DNA from 4 places in the Kitasatospora sp. MMS16-BH015 genome. Region 3 is predicted to be linked to each of the others. Evidence: riboswitches for the same ligand, from Rfam matches in the RefSeq annotation. Region 3 holds a riboswitch; each other region holds the start of a gene.
The links. Region 3 has a riboswitch for cobalamin ahead of CFP65_RS28085 (cobalamin biosynthesis protein). Riboswitches for the same ligand answer to the same signal wherever they lie in the genome.
Positions count from the first base shown of each region.

Region 1: it holds a riboswitch for cobalamin, as region 3 does, so the genes downstream of both, CFP65_RS24655 (ribonucleoside-diphosphate reductase subunit alpha) here and CFP65_RS28085 (cobalamin biosynthesis protein) in region 3, are expected to answer to the same signal.
Region 2: it holds a riboswitch for cobalamin, as region 3 does, so the genes downstream of both, metE (5-methyltetrahydropteroyltriglutamate--homocysteine S-methyltransferase) here and CFP65_RS28085 (cobalamin biosynthesis protein) in region 3, are expected to answer to the same signal.
Region 4: it holds a riboswitch for cobalamin, as region 3 does, so the genes downstream of both, CFP65_RS05165 (HoxN/HupN/NixA family nickel/cobalt transporter) here and CFP65_RS28085 (cobalamin biosynthesis protein) in region 3, are expected to answer to the same signal.

Region 1 is NZ_CP025394.1:5,698,733-5,702,911, reverse strand. Features, by position in the region: gene CFP65_RS24670 (histidine phosphatase family protein) at 1-284, shown strand, start outside; gene CFP65_RS24665 (helix-turn-helix domain-containing protein) at 281-1,252, opposite strand; gene CFP65_RS24660 (GNAT family N-acetyltransferase) at 1,547-2,053, shown strand; cobalamin riboswitch at 2,110-2,267, shown strand; gene CFP65_RS24655 (ribonucleoside-diphosphate reductase subunit alpha) at 2,427-4,179, shown strand, end outside.
Region 2 is NZ_CP025394.1:593,446-597,624, forward strand. Features, by position in the region: gene metE (5-methyltetrahydropteroyltriglutamate--homocysteine S-methyltransferase) at 1-2,012, opposite strand, end outside; cobalamin riboswitch at 2,190-2,358, opposite strand; gene CFP65_RS02660 (rhodanese-like domain-containing protein) at 2,447-3,817, opposite strand; gene CFP65_RS02665 (sulfite exporter TauE/SafE family protein) at 4,105-4,179, shown strand, end outside.
Region 3 is NZ_CP025394.1:6,527,256-6,531,434, reverse strand. Features, by position in the region: gene CFP65_RS28095 (S9 family peptidase) at 1-179, opposite strand, end outside; gene CFP65_RS28090 (helix-turn-helix transcriptional regulator) at 360-1,025, opposite strand; cobalamin riboswitch at 1,230-1,376, shown strand; gene CFP65_RS28085 (cobalamin biosynthesis protein) at 1,456-2,478, shown strand; gene CFP65_RS28080 (cobyric acid synthase) at 2,475-4,004, shown strand; gene CFP65_RS28075 (putative cobaltochelatase) at 4,001-4,179, shown strand, end outside.
Region 4 is NZ_CP025394.1:1,197,936-1,202,114, reverse strand. Features, by position in the region: gene CFP65_RS40130 (hypothetical protein) at 1-419, shown strand, start outside; gene CFP65_RS05175 (2'-5' RNA ligase family protein) at 367-918, opposite strand; gene CFP65_RS05170 (metalloregulator ArsR/SmtB family transcription factor) at 1,121-1,483, opposite strand; cobalamin riboswitch at 1,584-1,800, shown strand; gene CFP65_RS05165 (HoxN/HupN/NixA family nickel/cobalt transporter) at 1,830-2,951, shown strand; gene CFP65_RS05160 (aminopeptidase P family protein) at 3,003-4,109, shown strand; gene efp (elongation factor P) at 4,177-4,179, shown strand, end outside.

The sequences.
Region 1 (4,179 bases), 830 kb from region 3:
AGATGGGCGAGCTCTACTACCGCCCGCCCGGCGGCGAGTCCTTCCTCGACGTGGCCCTGCGCATCCGCAGCTGCCTGCGCGACATCTGCGAGGAGGAGGCCGGCCGGCCCGTCCTGCTCGTCTCGCACGACTGCCCGGTCCTGATGCTCCGCTACGTCCTCGACCGCCTCACCGAGCCCGAACTCCTCGCCCTCCTCCCGGTCGGCAACTGCTCCACCGCCCTCTGGCGCTCCGACGGCACCGCCCTGCGCCCCGAGCAGTGGAACTCGGTGAGCCACCTCTAGGAGGCCGTCCCGAAGGTGCGGCGGTAGGTCTGGGGGGTGGTGCCGAGCCAGCGGGTGAAGTGGTGACGCAGGGTGGCGGCGTTGCCGAAGCCGGAGTGAGCGGCGACGGTGTCCACCGGTTCGGTGGTGGATTCGAGCAGGCGCTGGGCGTGCAGCAGGCGCTGGTTGGTGAGCCAGCGGTGCGGGGTGGTGCCGGTCTCCTGCTGGAAGCGGCGTGCGAAGGTGCGCGGGGACATGTGGGCCCGGGCGGCCAGCTGGTCGACCGTCAGCTCCTGGTCCAGGTGGTGGCGCAGCCACTCCAGCAGGGGCGCCAGCGAATCCGCCGAGCACTCCGGCAGCGGCCGGGCCACGTACTGGGCCTGGCCGCCCTCCCGGTGCGGGGCCACCACCATCCGCCGGGCGATCCCCCGGGCCACCTCGGCCCCCTGGAGCTTGCGCACCAGGTGCAGGCAGGCGTCGATCCCGGCCGCCGTGCCGGCCGAGGTGATCACCGGGTCCTCGTCCACGTAGAGCACGTCCGGCTCGACCGTGGTGTGCGGGAAGCGCTCGGCCATCCGGTCGGCGTGCCGCCAGTGCGTGGTGCTGCGGCGGCCGTCCAGCAGCCCGGCGGCGCCCAGCAGGTAGGAGCCGTTGCAGATCGAGAGCACCCGCGAGCCGCGGCCCACCACCGCCCGCAGGGCGGCCAGCAGCGGCTCGGGGTACTCCTCCCGGACACCGGTGGCGGCCGCGATCACCAGATCGGCCTCGGCCAGCCGCTCGACCCCGTACGGCACGTCCACCGTGAAGCCGGCGTGGGTGGGCAGCGGCCCGGGCCGGTCGGAGGCCAGCGCGAAGTCGTAGACCGGCTGGCCGTCGTCACTCCGATCGAGGCCGAACACCTCGCAGGCCACGCCGAGTTCGAAGGGGTGGACGGGTGCCAGCACCACGGCCACGACGTTCTGCAGACGGGGGTTCAGCTGTGCTGCCATGCCGACCAGCCTGGCACTGGCAGGATTTCGATGCAAGTGGTCGTTTCTGCCACTCGTCCGAGCCGCCGCCCGCGAGGAGCCTGGAGGCATGACCTCGATCACGCAGCTGCTCCCCCTGTTCGGCACGGTCGGCGGCTTCGGCCTGCTCGGCACCCTGGTCGGCCGCGACGTCGACCGGCTGGCCCGCACCGGCCGGGACAACCGGCACCGCCCGACGGGCTACCCGACGAGCCAGCCGGCCGATCAGACGACGGCCCGGGCCGGATCGAACACGCCTTCGGGCACAATGGTCCGATGCAGATCACCGTTCGCCACGCCCGCGAGGAAGACCTCGAGGGCGCCGGAGCCGTCACCGTCGAGGCCTTCGTCGGCGGCGGTCACACCGAGCCCGACAGCCCGTACCTCGCCCTCCTCGGCGACGCCCGCCGCCGCTTCGCGGAGGCCGAGCTCCTCGTCGCCGTCGACGACGCCGATCGGGTGCTCGGCTGTGTGACCTTCGCCTCGGGCGGCACCGAGTGGGCCGACATCGCGGAGCCGCACGAGGGCGAGATCCGGATGCTCGCGGTGGGCGCGGCGGCCCAGGGCCGGGGCGTCGGCGAGGCCCTGGTGCGGGCCGCGATGGCCCGTTCGCGGGAGCTCGGGCTGACCGCGATGGCCTTCTCCACCCGGCCCGCGATGACCACCGCACACCGGCTCTACGAACGGCTCGGCTTCCGCCGGACCCCCGAGCGGGACTGGGCGCCGCGGCCCGGGATCGACCTGCTCACCTATGGTCTGACCTTCGAGGATCAGCTGATCTGACGGGCTGTACGGTGGCTCCCCGCTACCACCTGACCACGACACGCGGCACTACATCTGGGGTCGCATCCGACCCCGGCCACAACATGTATGCTCACTCTCGCTGTCGAAGCAGGGGAACCCGGTGCGACTCCGGGACTGCCCCGCAGCGGTGAGCGGCATCCCCGAAAGGGCGGGGCCGCAAGTCCGATGACCTGCCGACGGTGTGCACACGGCTTCCCCGCAGGCGCCTTGCAGCACTGAGTCACGTCCGGGCCTCGCGGGCGGGCCGGGGGGTCTGAAACGCGCGCGCTCGCAAGGGTGCGCCGCGCCGCGTTCCCCTGCGCCCTGATGGTCCTGGACGAATACGTCGTTCCGCCGCCGCCAGGAGAGCGCCTTGACCATCGCAGCAGTTGCCCTGCCGTCCCAGGGTTCCGCCGATCACGACCAGACCGACCCCGGTGCTGCGCTCCTGCGGCTGCTGACCGACCGCAGCGCCGACCTCCCCCAGGTCGACCCCGGCCACGTCGCCGCCGCCGCCCTGCGCGGCCGCCACGCCGGCTCCGACTTCGCGGAGCTGCGCGGGCTGGCCGTCGAGGCCGCCGCCTCGATGATCGCCGAGGACCCGCAGTACTCGAAGCTGGCCGCTCGCCTGCTCGCCCTGGAGATCGCCGACGAGGCCGTCGGCCAGGGTGCGGTCTCCTTCTCCGCCTCGATCGGCGTCGGCCACGCCGAGGGCCTGATCGGCGACACCACCGCCGAGTTCGTCGCCAAGCACGCCGACAGCCTGGACGAGCTGATCGACCAGCGGGGCGACGACCGCTTCGAGTACTTCGGCCTGCGCACCGTGCAGTCCCGCTACCTGCTGCGCCACCCGATCACCCGCAAGGTGATCGAGACCCCGCAGCACTTCCTGCTCCGCGTCGCCTCGGGCCTGGCCGTCGGCGACAGCGCCGAGTCGGTCCGCGAGGTGGCCGAGCTGTACGCGCTGATGAGCGCGCTCTCCTACCTGCCCTCCTCGCCGACCCTGTTCAACTCCGGCACCAAGCACCCGCAGATGTCGAGCTGCTACCTGCTCGACTCACCGCTGGACAACCTGGACTCGATCTACTCGCGCTACGCGCAGATCGCCCGTCTCTCCAAGCACGCCGGCGGCATCGGCCTCTCCTACAGCCGCATCCGCTCGCGCGGCTCGCTGATCCGCGGCACCAACGGCAAGTCCAACGGCATCGTGCCGTTCCTGCGCACCCTCGACTCCTCCGTCGCCGCCGTCAACCAGGGCGGCCGCCGCAAGGGCGCGGCCTGCGTCTACCTGGAGACCTGGCACGCGGACATCGAGGAGTTCCTGGAGCTGCGCGACAACACCGGCGAGGAGGCGCGGCGCACCCACAACCTGAACCTCGCCCACTGGATCCCGGACGAGTTCATGCGCCGCGTGAACGCCAACTCCGACTGGTCGCTCTTCTCCCCGGCCGACGTGCCCGAGCTGGTCGACCTCTGGGGCGAGGAGTTCGACGCCGCGTACCTGAAGGCCGAGGCGGCCGGCCTGGCCGTCCGCACCATCCCGGCGCAGACCCTGTACGCCCGGATGATGCGCACCCTCGCGCAGACCGGCAACGGCTGGATGACCTTCAAGGACGCCTCCAACCGCGCCGCCAACCAGACCGCACTGCCGGGCCGCACCGTGCACTCCTCGAACCTGTGCACCGAGATCCTCGAGGTCACCGACGACTCCGAGACGGCCGTCTGCAACCTCGGCTCGGTCAACCTCGGCGCCCACGTCGCCCCCGGCGCGACCGCGACGGACCTGCTGTCCGCCATGGACTGGGAGCGCCTGGACGCCACCGTCCGCACCGCCGTGACCTTCCTCGACCGCGTGGTGGACATCAACTTCTACCCGACCCCCGAGGCCGGCGCGTCCAACTCGCGCTGGCGCCCGGTGGGCCTGGGCGTGATGGGCCTGCAGGACGTCTTCTTCAAGCTCCGCCTGGACTTCGACTCCGCCGAGGCCAAGCAGCTCTCCACCCTGATCGCCGAGCGCATCATGCTGACCGCCTACGAGCGCTCCAGCGAGCTCGCCGAGCAGTTCGGGCAGCACCCGGCCTACGCCGAGACCCGCGCCGCCCAGGGCCAGCTGCACATCGACCACT
Region 2 (4,179 bases), 5.9 Mb from region 3:
TGCTCGATCGCCGTCATGATGGCGCCGAACTCGGCGTAGCACATGTGGGTGTGGATCTGGGTGTCGGCCCGGACGCCCGAAGTGGCCAGCCGGAACGCCTCGGTGGCCCAGGCCAGGTACGCCGGACGGCCGGCCGCCCGGAGCGGGAGCGTCTCGCGCAGCGCGGGCTCGTCCACCTGCACCACCGCCGCACCGGCCGCCTCCAGGTCCGCCACCTCCGCCCGCAGCGCCAGCGCCACCTGCCGGGCGGTCTCGGCCGCGGGCTGGTCGTCGCGGACGAAGGACCAGGCCAGCATGGTGACCGGCCCGGTGAGCATGCCCTTGACCGGCCGGTCGGTGAGGCCCTGCGCGTATCGGTACCAGTCCACCGTCATCGGCTGCGGCCGGGAGATGTCGCCCGCCAGCACCGGCGGCCGCACGTACCGGGTGCCGTAGGACTGCACCCAGCCGTGCCGGGTGGCCAGGTAGCCGGTGAGCTGCTCGGCGAAGTACTGGACCATGTCGTTGCGTTCGGGCTCACCGTGCACCAGCACGTCGAGCCCGGCCTTCTCCTGGTACGCGATCACCTCGCGCACCTCGGCCGCCATCCGCTCCCGGTACGCGGCCTCGTCGATCCGCCCGGCTGCCAGATCGGCCCGGGCCACGCGCAGTTCGGCGGTCTGCGGGAAGGAGCCGATCGTGGTGGTCGGCAGCAGGGGCAGCCCGAGCCGGGCCCGCTGCACCTCGGCACGGACGGCGTAGGGCTGGGCCCGCCGGGTGTCGGCCGGGGCCACGGCGGCGGCCCGGGCTCGGACGGCCGGGTCGCGGGTGATCGGGGAGGCCGCACGGGAGGCCAAGTCGGCCCGGTTGGCGGCCAGTTCGGCGGTGATCGCACTGACGCCCTGACCGAGACCCCGGGCCAGCAGGGCCGCCTCGGCGGCCTTCTGCTTCGCAAAGGCCAGCCAGCGGGCGATCTGCGGGTCGATCTCGCGCTCGGCGGTGGCGTCGATCGGCACGTGCAGCAGTGAGCAGGAGGGCGCCACGTCCACCCGGTCGGCCAGTCCGAGCAGGGTGCCGAGGGTGGCCAAGGACCGCTCCAGGTCGTTGATCCAGACGTTCCGCCCGTCGATCACCCCCGCCACCAGCCGCTTGCCCGGCAGGCCGCCGACGGCCGCGAGGTCCGCCAGGTTGCCGGCCGCCGGGCCGGTGAAGTCCAGCGCCAGCCCCTCGACCGGGGCCTTGGCCAGCACCGGCAGCGCCTCGCCGAGGCGGTCGAAGTAGCTCGCCACCAGCAGCTTCGGCCGGTCGGCCGAGCCGCCCAACTCCCGGTAGGCGCGGGCGGCGGCGTTGAGCTCGGCGGGGGTGCGGTCCTGCACCAGGGCGGGCTCGTCCAGTTGCACCCATTCCGCTCCTGCTGCCTTCAACGCGGCCAGCAGTTCGGCGTAGACGGGCAGCAGCCGGTCGAGCAGGGTGATCGGCTGGAAGTCCTCGGCCACCCCGGGCGCGGGCTTGGCGAGCAGCAGGTAGCTGACCGGGCCGATCAGGACCGGCCGGGCGGTGTGCCCGAGCGAGCGAGCCTCCAGGTACTCGCCGACGGCCTTGGCCGGGTCGGCGGCGAAGGCCGTATCCGGGCCCAACTCCGGCACCAGGTAGTGGTAGTTGGTGTCGAACCACTTGGTCATCTCCAGTGGCGGCGCCTGCTGGGTGCCGCGCGCCATGGCGAAGTACCCGGCCAGACCGTCGGCCGCCACGGCCGCCCGGTGCCGGGGCGGGATGGCGCCGACGGCCACCGTGGTGTCCAGCATGTGGTCGTACAACGAGAAGTCGCCGGTGGGTAGTTCATCGAGGCCGGCCTCGGCCAGCTGCCGCCAGTTCTCCCGGCGCAGCTCGGCGGCCGTGGCCAGCAGCGCCTCGGCGGTGACGGCGCCCTTCCAGTAGCCCTCGATCGCCCGCTTAAGTTCCCGGTGGCGGCCTTGGCGGGGGTAGCCGTGCGCGGTGGCCACGGCGGTGGCAGGGGCGGAGTTCGTGGTCAAGGGACTCTCCTTCGCGAGCCTGGATCCTCAGGTCCCCGGCGACGGGACGAGGGTGCGAAGGGGTCACCGACCGGGCGGGCACCGGCACTTGGGGCACGGCTCCGCCTGGTATGTGCGCCGACCCGCCCACGAGGTCACCGGTTGGCCGCGCGCGGAAGGCCGCGCACGGGCAGCGGCAGGTCTTCGGACTCGCGGGCACGGCCGCCCTGTCGAAAGGGCGGTCACCTACTGGCCGTCGCTTCCCAGGCCCTCTCGGACCCAGTGCGTATGACGGCGGTCGTTCCCACTCACCGCTGCGGGGCAGTCCCGGACTGGCCTGTTCAAAGGCGTCACCGGGTTCCCTCTTGCGACGCCGCCGTCTGGCTGACGGGGCGTACCGGCTGCGGGGTCAGCTTAACCACAATCCGCGGCGGAACGGCAAGATCCGCACGACATCAGCAGGTTGCGGCCCAGGCCGCGTAGCCGCCGAGCAGGTCGGAGACATCGGTGTGGCCGTGGCGGCGCAGCAGGCTGGCCGCGATCGAGGAGCGGTGGCCGCCGGCGCAGTGCAGCACGACCGGGCGGTCGGTGGGTATCTCGGCCAGCCGGCTGGGGAGTTCGTTGAGGGCGATGTGCAGCGCGCCCTCGACGGTGCCCTCCGCGCGCTCGGCGCAGCTGCGGACGTCGATCATCAGCGGCGGTTGGTCGGCGGCCAGCGCGGTGCGGAGCTGGTCGGCGGTGAGGCGGCTGGCGGGGGTGAGCAGGTCGGCGAGTTCGGGCAGGGTGGCCTCCGGTTCGGCGAGGTGGCCGGCGGTGCGGTCGAAGCCGATCCGGGCCAGCCGGGTGGTGACCTCGGCGGCCCGGCACTCGGGGGCGAGCACCAGCAGCTCGGCCTGTGGGGTGAGCACGGCCCCGGCCTGCTCGGCGAACCGGCCGTCGGCGGGGATGTTGACCGCCCCGCGCAGGTGGCCGGCCGCGAACTCCTGCGGGCTGCGGGCGTCCACCACCACGGCCCCGGCCGCCCGGGCGGCGCGGAACTCGGCGACGGTGAGCGGGCGGTGGGCCCGCCCGGCGTCGAACAGCTCGCGCTCCTGCCGGTTGAGGGTGGCGTCGTAGCCGAAGTAGGAGGGCGCGGCGGGCTGCCCGGCGGTGACCAGCGCGACGAAGTCCTGCTCGGCCATCGGCGCGCAGGCGTAGTTGGTGGCCCGCTGGGCACCGATGGTGGAGGAGCGCTCGGTGGAGAGGTTCTTGCCGCAGGCGGAGCCGGCCCCGTGTGCGGGGAAGACCCGGGTCTCGTCGGGCAGCGCCATCAGCTTGCCCTGCACGCTCTCGTACAGCATCCGGCCGAGCTCCTCGGCGGTGACCCCGCTGGAGGCGAGCAGGTCGGGACGGCCCACGTCGCCGATGAAGAGCGCGTCGCCGGTGAGCACCCCGTACGGCACGGCGTCCTCGGCCCGCTCACGGACCAGCACGCTGATCGACTCGGGCGTGTGGCCGGGCGTCTCCAGGATCTCCAGGGTCACCTCGCCGAGGCTGATCCGCTCGCCCTCGGCGAGGTGGCGGATCGGGTACTCGGTCTCGGCCCGGCGGCCGTAGCCGATCCAGGCACCGGTCCGGGCGGCCAGCTCCAGGTGGCCGGCCAGGAAGTCGGCGTGGAAGTGGGTGTTGAGCACGGCCTCCACGGTGAAGCCGTACGCCTCGGCGTCGGCGAGGTACTCGTCCACGTCGCGGCGCGGGTCGACGACCACGGCGCGGCCGGTGGTCTCGTCGGCGATCAGGTACGAGGCCTGGGAGAGGCAGTCGAGGTAGTACTGGGCGAAGAACAAGGGGACTACTCCAGCTTCCGTGAGATACCGGGTGGGGTATCCCTTGCCTCTCACAATACCCCCACGGGTATTATCGGCGGCGGCCGGGCCCGCGCCAAGCCCCGCCGCCGAGCCCGTCTGCTCCTCGTCAGAACGGACCCGACGCCCCGGCCCGGCAACCACCCGTCCCCACGACCGAGAGCGCACCCAGCACTCTCCCCCGCCAGGAGCGAACCCATGCCGCCCTACTGTCACCAGCCCGGTCCGCGGCCGGCCACCACGGCCGGATACCCGGACGGACCGGGCATATGACCCCCCTGATCCTGGCCCTGCTCGCGGGAGCGGCGGTCGGCCTCGCGCTCGGCGGCCTCGGTGGCGGCGGC
Region 3 (4,179 bases):
GTCAGCGTGATCCGGCCGGCCGCCAGCTGCACCACCTTCAACACCGGCGGCGGCCCGCCGGGGGCCGGCAGCGCACCGGGCCGCACTGCCTGCTCGGACACCTTGCGGCCGAGCAGCAGCACCGCCGCTCCGGCCCCGACGGCGGCTGCGGCGGTGAAGGCGGCGGTCTGCCGGCGCATGGCACTCTCCCGGGGGATGGGGTGACGGGTGGTCCGTCGCCCAGTTCACTACGGAGGCCGGATTGTTGCCACCGTTGGTACGCCAGCTGGGGTTTCCAGGGGCGCGGGGAACGGCGCGGCCGACCGTGCACTCTGCTGCTGTCCTACATGGATGCCCAGGCTGCTCCCCTGATGGTGCAACTAGCGCTCTCCCAGAAGGTGCCAGAAGCGTTCGGCCAGCGGCGTGGTCGGAGCGGCGGCCGGGGTGCCCCAGTGGAGGGGGATCTGGTACTCGGACTGGAGGGTGGCCAGGGCGGCGGAGAGGGCTTCGGGCGGGGCGGGGACCAGGCGGGCGACGGGCTTGAGTTGGGCCTGCCAGCGGCCGTCCACGCAGCTGCGGAGGCGCTGGTCGAGTTCGGACTGACGGCCGGTCACGGTGACCAGGGTGCGGAGGGGGAGGTCGAAGGTGAGGGCGAGGGCGTGGGTCTGGTCCTCGTCGCCGGTCCAGCGGCCGGTGGCCTCGGCCTTCTGGTAGGCGGGGAGAGTGAGGCCGATGCGGGCGGCGGCCTGCTCCTGGGTGAGCTCGCGGGCGAGTCGGAAGTCGCGCAGGGTGGCGGGCGGGGTGCCCATCAGCTGGGCGGGCGGGCACCAGAGGGCGCGGGCCAGGGCGACGAACTCCTCCTCGGTGGGGTGCAGCTGGCCGGTCTCCCAGGCGAGCACGTGCCCCGGGAGCAGCCGGACGCCGTGGGCGGCCAGGCCCTCGGCCACCTGGTCCGGGGTGAGGCCCAGGCCGGCGCGGTGGGCGCGGGCTGCGGACGGGGAGAAGGGCACGGGGGTGGGGGCAGGAGGAAGCGGTCTGCGTCGCATGCCCCCTGACCGTACGGGGGCATTTCGGTCGTCCCCCAGCCGCTGAACGCACGAAGCCCGACCGCCGGGCCCGGACGGGCCCTGGCGGATCGCACAGCCCGGCCCCGGTGAGCAGGGCACCTGCTTCGGAGGTACTGACGGACCGTCGGGGGCATCCGGCGGGGGCCGCTGGTGACCAAGCCCACCGGGGTGGTTTGTTGACTCCCGGTCGGGGCGCGTGGTGGGATCTTTCAGCCAAACGGAGGCAAGCAGAGGAAGCCGGTGCGAGTCCGGCGCGGTCCCGCCACTGTCACCGGGCAGCCCGTTCAGGGCCCCGGGAGCCAGGAGACTCTCACCTCCGGTTCGTCGAGCCAGGGCGCGGACCCTGAGTGAGGACACCCGTCACCGTGGCGTACGTACCGCTGCCCATGCCCGCTGCGCAGTGCGCGCGTTGAGGCGGGGCACCGCCTTCGCCCTCGGCAGTGCGGCGGGCTATCTGGCCGACGCCCTGTTCGCCGACCCCCGGCGCGGGCACCCCGTGGCCCTGTTCGGCTCCGCCGCGCACCGCCTGGAGCGGGCGCTCTGGCGCGACCACCGGGGCGTGGGGGCGCTGCACACCGCCCTCTGCGTGGGCGGTGTGGCGGCCGGGGCCGTGCTCGCCGACCGGGCGCTCGGGCGCCGCCGGGCCGGGCTGGCCGCCGCCGCGACCTTCACGGTGCTCGGCGGCACCTCGCTGACCCGGGAGGCCCGGACCATCGGCGGCCACCTGCGGGCCGGCGACCTGACCGCCGCCCGCCAGCGGCTGCCGCACCTGTGCGGGCGGGACCCGAGCGGGCTGGACGAGGCGCAGCTGGCCCGGGCCGTGGTCGAGTCGGTGGCCGAGAACACCGCCGACGCCGTGGTCAACGCCCTGGTCTGGGGCGCGCTGGCCGGCACCCCCGGCCTGCTGGCCTTCCGCGCCGTCAACACGCTGGACGCGATGGTCGGCCACCGCTCCCCCCGCTACCTGCGCTTCGGCTGGGCCGCCGCCCGCCTGGACGACGTGGCCGGCTGGCCCGGCGCCCGGCTCACCGCGCTGCTCACCGTGGCGGCGGCGCCGGAGCCGCGTACGGCGTGGAAGGTCTGGCGGCGCGACGGCTCCGCGCACCCGAGCCCCAACGCCGGGCAGGCGGAGTCGGCCTTCGCGGGCGCGCTGGGTGTCCGGCTGGGCGGGACGCTGCAGTACGGCGAGCGAGTGGAACACCGGCCGGTGCTCGGCGCGGAGCTGCGGGCGGTGACGGTGGATGACGTGGAGCGGGCCTGTCGGCTTTCGCGGCGGGTCGGGCTGCTTGCGCTGGGTGTGACCGGTCTCGTTGGGGCGTTTCGGGGTGCAAGTCATTCCGGGAGAAGCGGTCGCCGGAAGGGTGTCTTCCGACTCGCGCAGTTCCCCGCGCCCCTGAAGGTGGCTGATGTACGACGAAAGGGAGCGGCGTGAGCGGGGCACTGCTGGTGGCGGGGACGACCTCCGACGCCGGGAAGAGCGTGGTGACGGCGGGCATCTGCCGCTGGCTGGCCCGGCAGGGGGTGCGGGTCGCGCCGTTCAAGGCGCAGAACATGTCGCTCAACTCCTTCGTCACGGCCGACGGTGCCGAGATCGGCCGCGCCCAGGCGATGCAGGCGGCGGCCGCCCGGATCGAGCCCGAGGCGGCGATGAACCCGGTGCTGCTCAAGCCCGGGGCCGACGGGCGCAGCCAGGTGGTGCTGCTCGGCAAGCCGGTTGCCGAGGTCGGCGCGCTGGACTACCGCGAGCGCAAGCCGGTGCTGCTGGAGCGCGCGCTGGAGTGCCTGGCCGATCTGCGCTCCCGGTACGAGGTGGTGGTCTGCGAGGGCGCCGGCTCCCCCGCCGAGATCAACCTGCGGGACCGGGACATCGCCAACATGGGCCTGGCGGTGGCCGCCGACCTGCCGGTGGTGGTGGTCGGCGACATCGACCGGGGCGGGGTCTTCGCCGCGATGTACGGCACACTGGCGCTGCTCTCCCCCCAGGACCAGCGGCACGTGGCCGGCTGGTTCGTGAACAAGTTCCGCGGCGACGCGCGGCTGCTCGCCCCCGGGCTCGACATGCTGCACCAGCTGACCGGCCGTCCGGTGCTGGGCACCCTGCCGATGCTCTCGGGGCTCTGGCTGGACGCCGAGGACTCGCTCGACCTGACCACCGTGGTCGACCGGGGGTCCGTCCAGGGCCCGTACGGCGCCGACGTGCTGCGGGTGGCCGTGGTGCGGCTGCCGCGGCTCTCCAACTTCACCGACCTGGACGCCCTGGCCCAGGAGCCGGGCGTGCTGCTGCGCTGGGCCACCCGGCCCGAGGAGCTGGCCGACGCCGACCTGGTGATCCTGCCGGGCTCACGGGCCACCGTGGCCGACCTGGCCTGGCTGCGCGAGCGCGGGCTGGAGGCCCCGATCCTGGCCCGGGCCGCCGAGGGGCGGCCGGTGCTCGGGGTCTGCGGCGGGTACCAGATGCTGGGCCGGGAGATCGTGGACGAGGTCGAGTCCAGGGCCGGCCGGGTGCCCGGGCTCGGGCTGCTGCCGACCCGGGTCGAGTTCGGCCGGGAAAAGGTGCTGGCCCGGCCGGTCGGCGAGGCGTACGGCGAGCGGGTGGAGGGCTACGAGATCCACCACGGGGTGGTGGCGGTTCTCGGCGGGGAGGCGTTCCTCGACGGCTGCCGGGAGGGGGCGGTCTGGGGCACCACCTGGCACGGCGCGCTGGAGAACGACGGCTTCCGCCGCGCCTTCCTGCGCGAGGTGGCCGAGTTGGCCGGCCGGGCCTTCGTGCCCGCGCCGGACACCTGCTTCGCCGCCGCCCGGGAGGAGCGCCTGGACCGCCTCGGCGACCTGATCGAGGAGCACGCCGACACCGACGCGCTGTGGAAGCTGATCGAGGGCGGGGTGCCCGCCGAGGGTCTGCCGTTCGTACCGCCGGGCGCGCCCCGGCCCCAGGAGAGCCTCAGGAGTGCCGAATGACTGACGTCCGATACCCGTTCACCGCGATCGTCGGCATGGCCGACCTGCGGCTCGGGCTGCTGCTCAACGCGGTCTCCCCCGCCGTCGGCGGGGTGCTGGTGCGCGGCGAGAAGGGCACCGCCAAGTCGACCATGGTGCGGGCCCTGGCCGGCCTGCTCCCGTCGATAGCGACCGT
Region 4 (4,179 bases), 5.3 Mb from region 3:
TCGGGATGGCGGTCCTCCCGGCGGCCGAGCTGGAGCGGGCCGAGCTGGCGGGGATGCTGGTGCAGCCGAAGGTGGACTTCGCGTACGAGGTGTCCTTCTACTTCGTGGACCAGGAGTGCCAGTACGCGCTGTACGCCCCGGACCCGGCGGCGCGGTGGCTGCTGGAGCGGTACGAGCCGAGCGAGGCGGACTTGGCGTTTGCGCAGCGGTTCGTGGAGTGGAACGGGCTCCCGCACGGGATCCAGCGGGTGGACGCCTGCCGGACGGCGGCCGGGGAGCTGCTGCTGGTGGAGCTGGAAGACCTCAACCCGTACCTCTCGCTGGAGCTGCTGGACGAGGAGACCCGGGAGCGGTTCGTGGCCGCGTTCACCCGCTCGCTGCACGGGCTGCTGGCCGCCCCGCGCCCAGCGGCACCGTGAGCTCGGTGTCGGTGTCGTAGCTGCGGGCGGCGTCGAACTCGCCGGTGAGGTCCGGGAGGCGGCCCAGCAGGTCGTGGGCGCGGACCAGCTCCTCGGGCTCCAGCCGCCGGGTGAGTCCGAGGTGGGGGGACCAGCGGCCGGGGAGGTAGTACGGGTTGGGCTCGGGGGAGTCGGCGAGCAGCTGCCAGATCCGGTGGTGCAGCCGGACCAGCTCGTAGCCGGGGACCACCGACCAGGCGAGCACCCGGCGGCGGCTGCGGGCGCTGAAGGAGAGCAGGCCGGTGAGGCGGACGGGCAGCGGGAGGGATGCGGCCAGCAGCTCGTCGACCCGGGCCAGCGCCTCGGGGGAGAGGGTGCCGCAGGCCAGGGTGAGGTGCGGGCGGTGGCCGGCGTGGGTGTTGCGGGCCAGGCTTGGCACGCCGCCGTCGGAGAGCCGCTGCCAGACCTCGCGGACGGCGGCGTCGAACTCGGGGGCACAGGTGAGCTCCACGGTCTGCATGTGATCACCGTAGGGAGCCCGGGCCGAACTGACGAAGTATTTACGGCCGGGTGAGGGGAGAGACGGGAGGGAAGGGAGGGGAGAGACGAGCGAGGCCGGGGGACAGGTGGGGCGCGCGGGGGTGAGCGTCGCGTGGGGCCGAGGGGCCGGAGGGGCGGCGGGTGGCTGCGCTGCGCCGCGAGGGTCGGGGGCCCGGGCGGGCTCAGTCGCGGTGGCCGAGGACGCCGTGGGCCAGGACCTCGGCGATGGCGGTGTCGACCAGGCGGTAGCGGACGATCCTGCCGTCGCGGTCGCCGGCCACCAGGGCGGCGGAGCGGAGCAGGCGCAGGGCCTGGGAGACGGCGGTGTCCTTCATCCCGGTGGCCACGGCGAGGTCGGAGACGGCCAGCGGGCCGGTCTCGTGCAGGGCCAGCAGGATGGCGAGCCGGCCGGGGTCGGCGAGGAGGGAGAAGCGTTCGGCCCAGGCCCGGACGTGCTCGGTGTCACCGATGGCGGCGATGGCCTCGCAGACCCGGTGGCCGTCGATGGTCCGGTGGGTCGCGCGGTCGGCGGGGACGAGATGCATGCCCCTGATTGTCTCATCCTGAGCCGGGGCGGCTCCGGTGGGGCGTGATGTGCGACACCTGCACAGGTGTGCAGGCTTGCAGGTCATGGGCCGTCACCCCTACGGTGTTCCACGCCGTGGTGCTCGGGAAGCCGGTGACGGACCATCAAGGTCCCAGCCCGGAGCGGCCCTCGCCACTGTGATCGGGTAGTGCCCGCACCATCTCCGTACGAACCTCACCGTACGAACGGAGGGTCACTGGACGTCAGTCCGGGAAGGCCGGGTGCGGGTGCGCTGACCCGTAAGCCAGGAGACCGGCCACGGCACTTCACGAAGTGATCCACGAGGTGCTGGAGCGTGACCGCAGATGACCCTGCCCGAAATCAGTGCTGCCCCGGGTGCCGTCCCGGTGGCGGCGACCGCCCCCGCCGGCTTCCGGTGGAAGCGTGAGGACACCACCCGGACCGTCGGCCTGATGCTGGTCATCCTGGCCATGCACGTGGCGGCCTTCGGCACCCTGTTCTTCCTGGTGGTGCCGGAGAACTACAAGGTCGGCACCCAGGTGTTCGGGGTGGGCCTCGGCATCACCGCGTACACCCTGGGCATGCGGCACGCCTTCGACGCCGACCACATAGCCGTGATCGACAACACCACCCGCAAGCTGATGGCGGACGGCAAGCGGCCGGTCTCGGTGGGCTTCTGGTTCGCGCTGGGCCACTCCACCATGGTCGTGGTGATGGCCGGCCTGGTGGCCGGCGGTGCCGCGCTGGCCGGCACGCTGATGGACGACGAGTCGACCACCCACAAGGTGCTCGGGATGATCGGGACGACCACCTCGGGGGCCTTCCTCTACCTGATCGCCGCGCTCAACCTGGCCGCGCTCACCGGCATCATGCGGGTCTTCCGGGCGATGCGGGCCGGGCAGTACGACGAGCAGGAGCTGGAGCAGCACCTCAACTCGCGCGGCTTCATGAACCGCGTCCTCGGCCGGGCCACCCGTTCGATCACCCGCCCGGGCCAGATGTACCCGGTCGGGATGCTGCTCGGCCTCGGCTTCGACACCGCGACCGAGGTGACCCTGATGGTGATGGCCGGCTCCGGCGCGGCGGCCGGGCTGCCCTGGTACGCGATCGTCTGCCTGCCGCTGCTGTTCGCCTCCGGGATGAGCCTGTTCGACACCCTGGACGGCACCTTCATGAACTTCGCCTACCAGTGGGCCTTCTCCAACCCGGTCCGCAAGGTCTACTACAACCTGACCATCACCGGGCTCTCCATCGCCGTCGCCTTCGTGATCGGCACCATCGAGCTGGTCTCGGTGGCGCACGACAAGTTCGACCTGACCGACCCGGTGTCCGGCTGGATCTCCGAGCTGAGCCTGGACAACGTGGGCTTCGCGATCGTCGGCCTGTTCGTGGTGGTCTGGGCGCTGGCGATCGGCTACTGGAAGCTGGCCAAGGTGGACCGCAGGTGGGCCGGCAAGACCTCCTGACCGGGTGCGCCTGACAGGCGGGGTGCGGCGGGGCTCCGTAGGCTCGTGAGCATGGCTGATGCGTACCTGGCCCGGCGTGAGCGGTTGCGCGAGCACTGTAGTGCCCTCGGGGCGGACGCCTCCCTGGTCACCCGGGCCGCCAACGTCCGGTACCTGACCGGCTGCTCCCCCTGCGGTGCGACGCTGCTGCTGACCCGGGAGCGCGCGCTGCTGGCGCTGCCCGAGGACCTGCCGCCGGACGACACCGGCGAGCACCTGCTCGACCCGGAGGTGGCCCGGCTGCCGGTGGCCGCCGGGGAGGACTCGGCGCTGGTGGCCGCCGAGGCCGCCGGCCGGCTGCGGGTGGCCGACCTCGCGGTGGAGGAGCACGACCTCACGGTGACCCGGCACCGGGCAGTGGCCGGGCTGGCCGAGGGCATCCGGCTGACCGACCTCGGCGAGGCGGTGGAGCGGCTGCGGGTGGTCAAGGACGAGCACGAGATCGCCGACCTGCGGATCGCCGCCGAGATCGCCGACCAGGCGCTCGGCGAGCTGCTCGAATCCATCCTGGTCGGCCGCACCGAGCGGCACCTGGCGATGGAGCTGGAGCGCCGGATGATCGACCACGGCGCCGACCGGGCCGCCTTCCCGGTCTCGGTGGGCACCGGCAGCCACTCCGGCCAGGAGGCGCACCAGCCCACCGACCGCCGGGTGGAGGAGGGCGACTTCCTGACCGTGGTGCTCGGCGCCCAGTACCGGGGCTACGGCGTCTCCACCGCCCGGACCTTCGTGATCGGCGCGGCCCCCGCGCCCTGGCAGGTCGAGCTGCACAGGCTGGTCTTCCGCGCCCAGCGCGCCGCCCGGGAGGCGCTCGGTCCCGGCGTGGCGCAGCACGCGCCGGACCAGGCGGCCCGGGAGATCCTGCAAGCCGCGGGCCACCAGGACACGTCCGTACACCCACTCGGCCACGGCATCGGCCTGGAGATCAGGGAGGCGCCGCGTCTGGGCCCCGCGGACATGGGTAAACTGGACAACCGCGTGCCGGTCACCGTCGGCCCAGGGGTGCACATCCCGGGCAAGGGCGGGGTCCGGATCGAGGACACCCTCGTGGTGCGCCCCCTCGAAGAGGGCGGGCCCGAGCTGCTCACCATCACCACCAAGGAGCTCCTCGCCCTGTGAACCGCCCCGGCGGGAGCAGGCCGCACCCCTTGGTTCCTTGACAGCTATATCAGGAGTAAGTGCGCCCGTG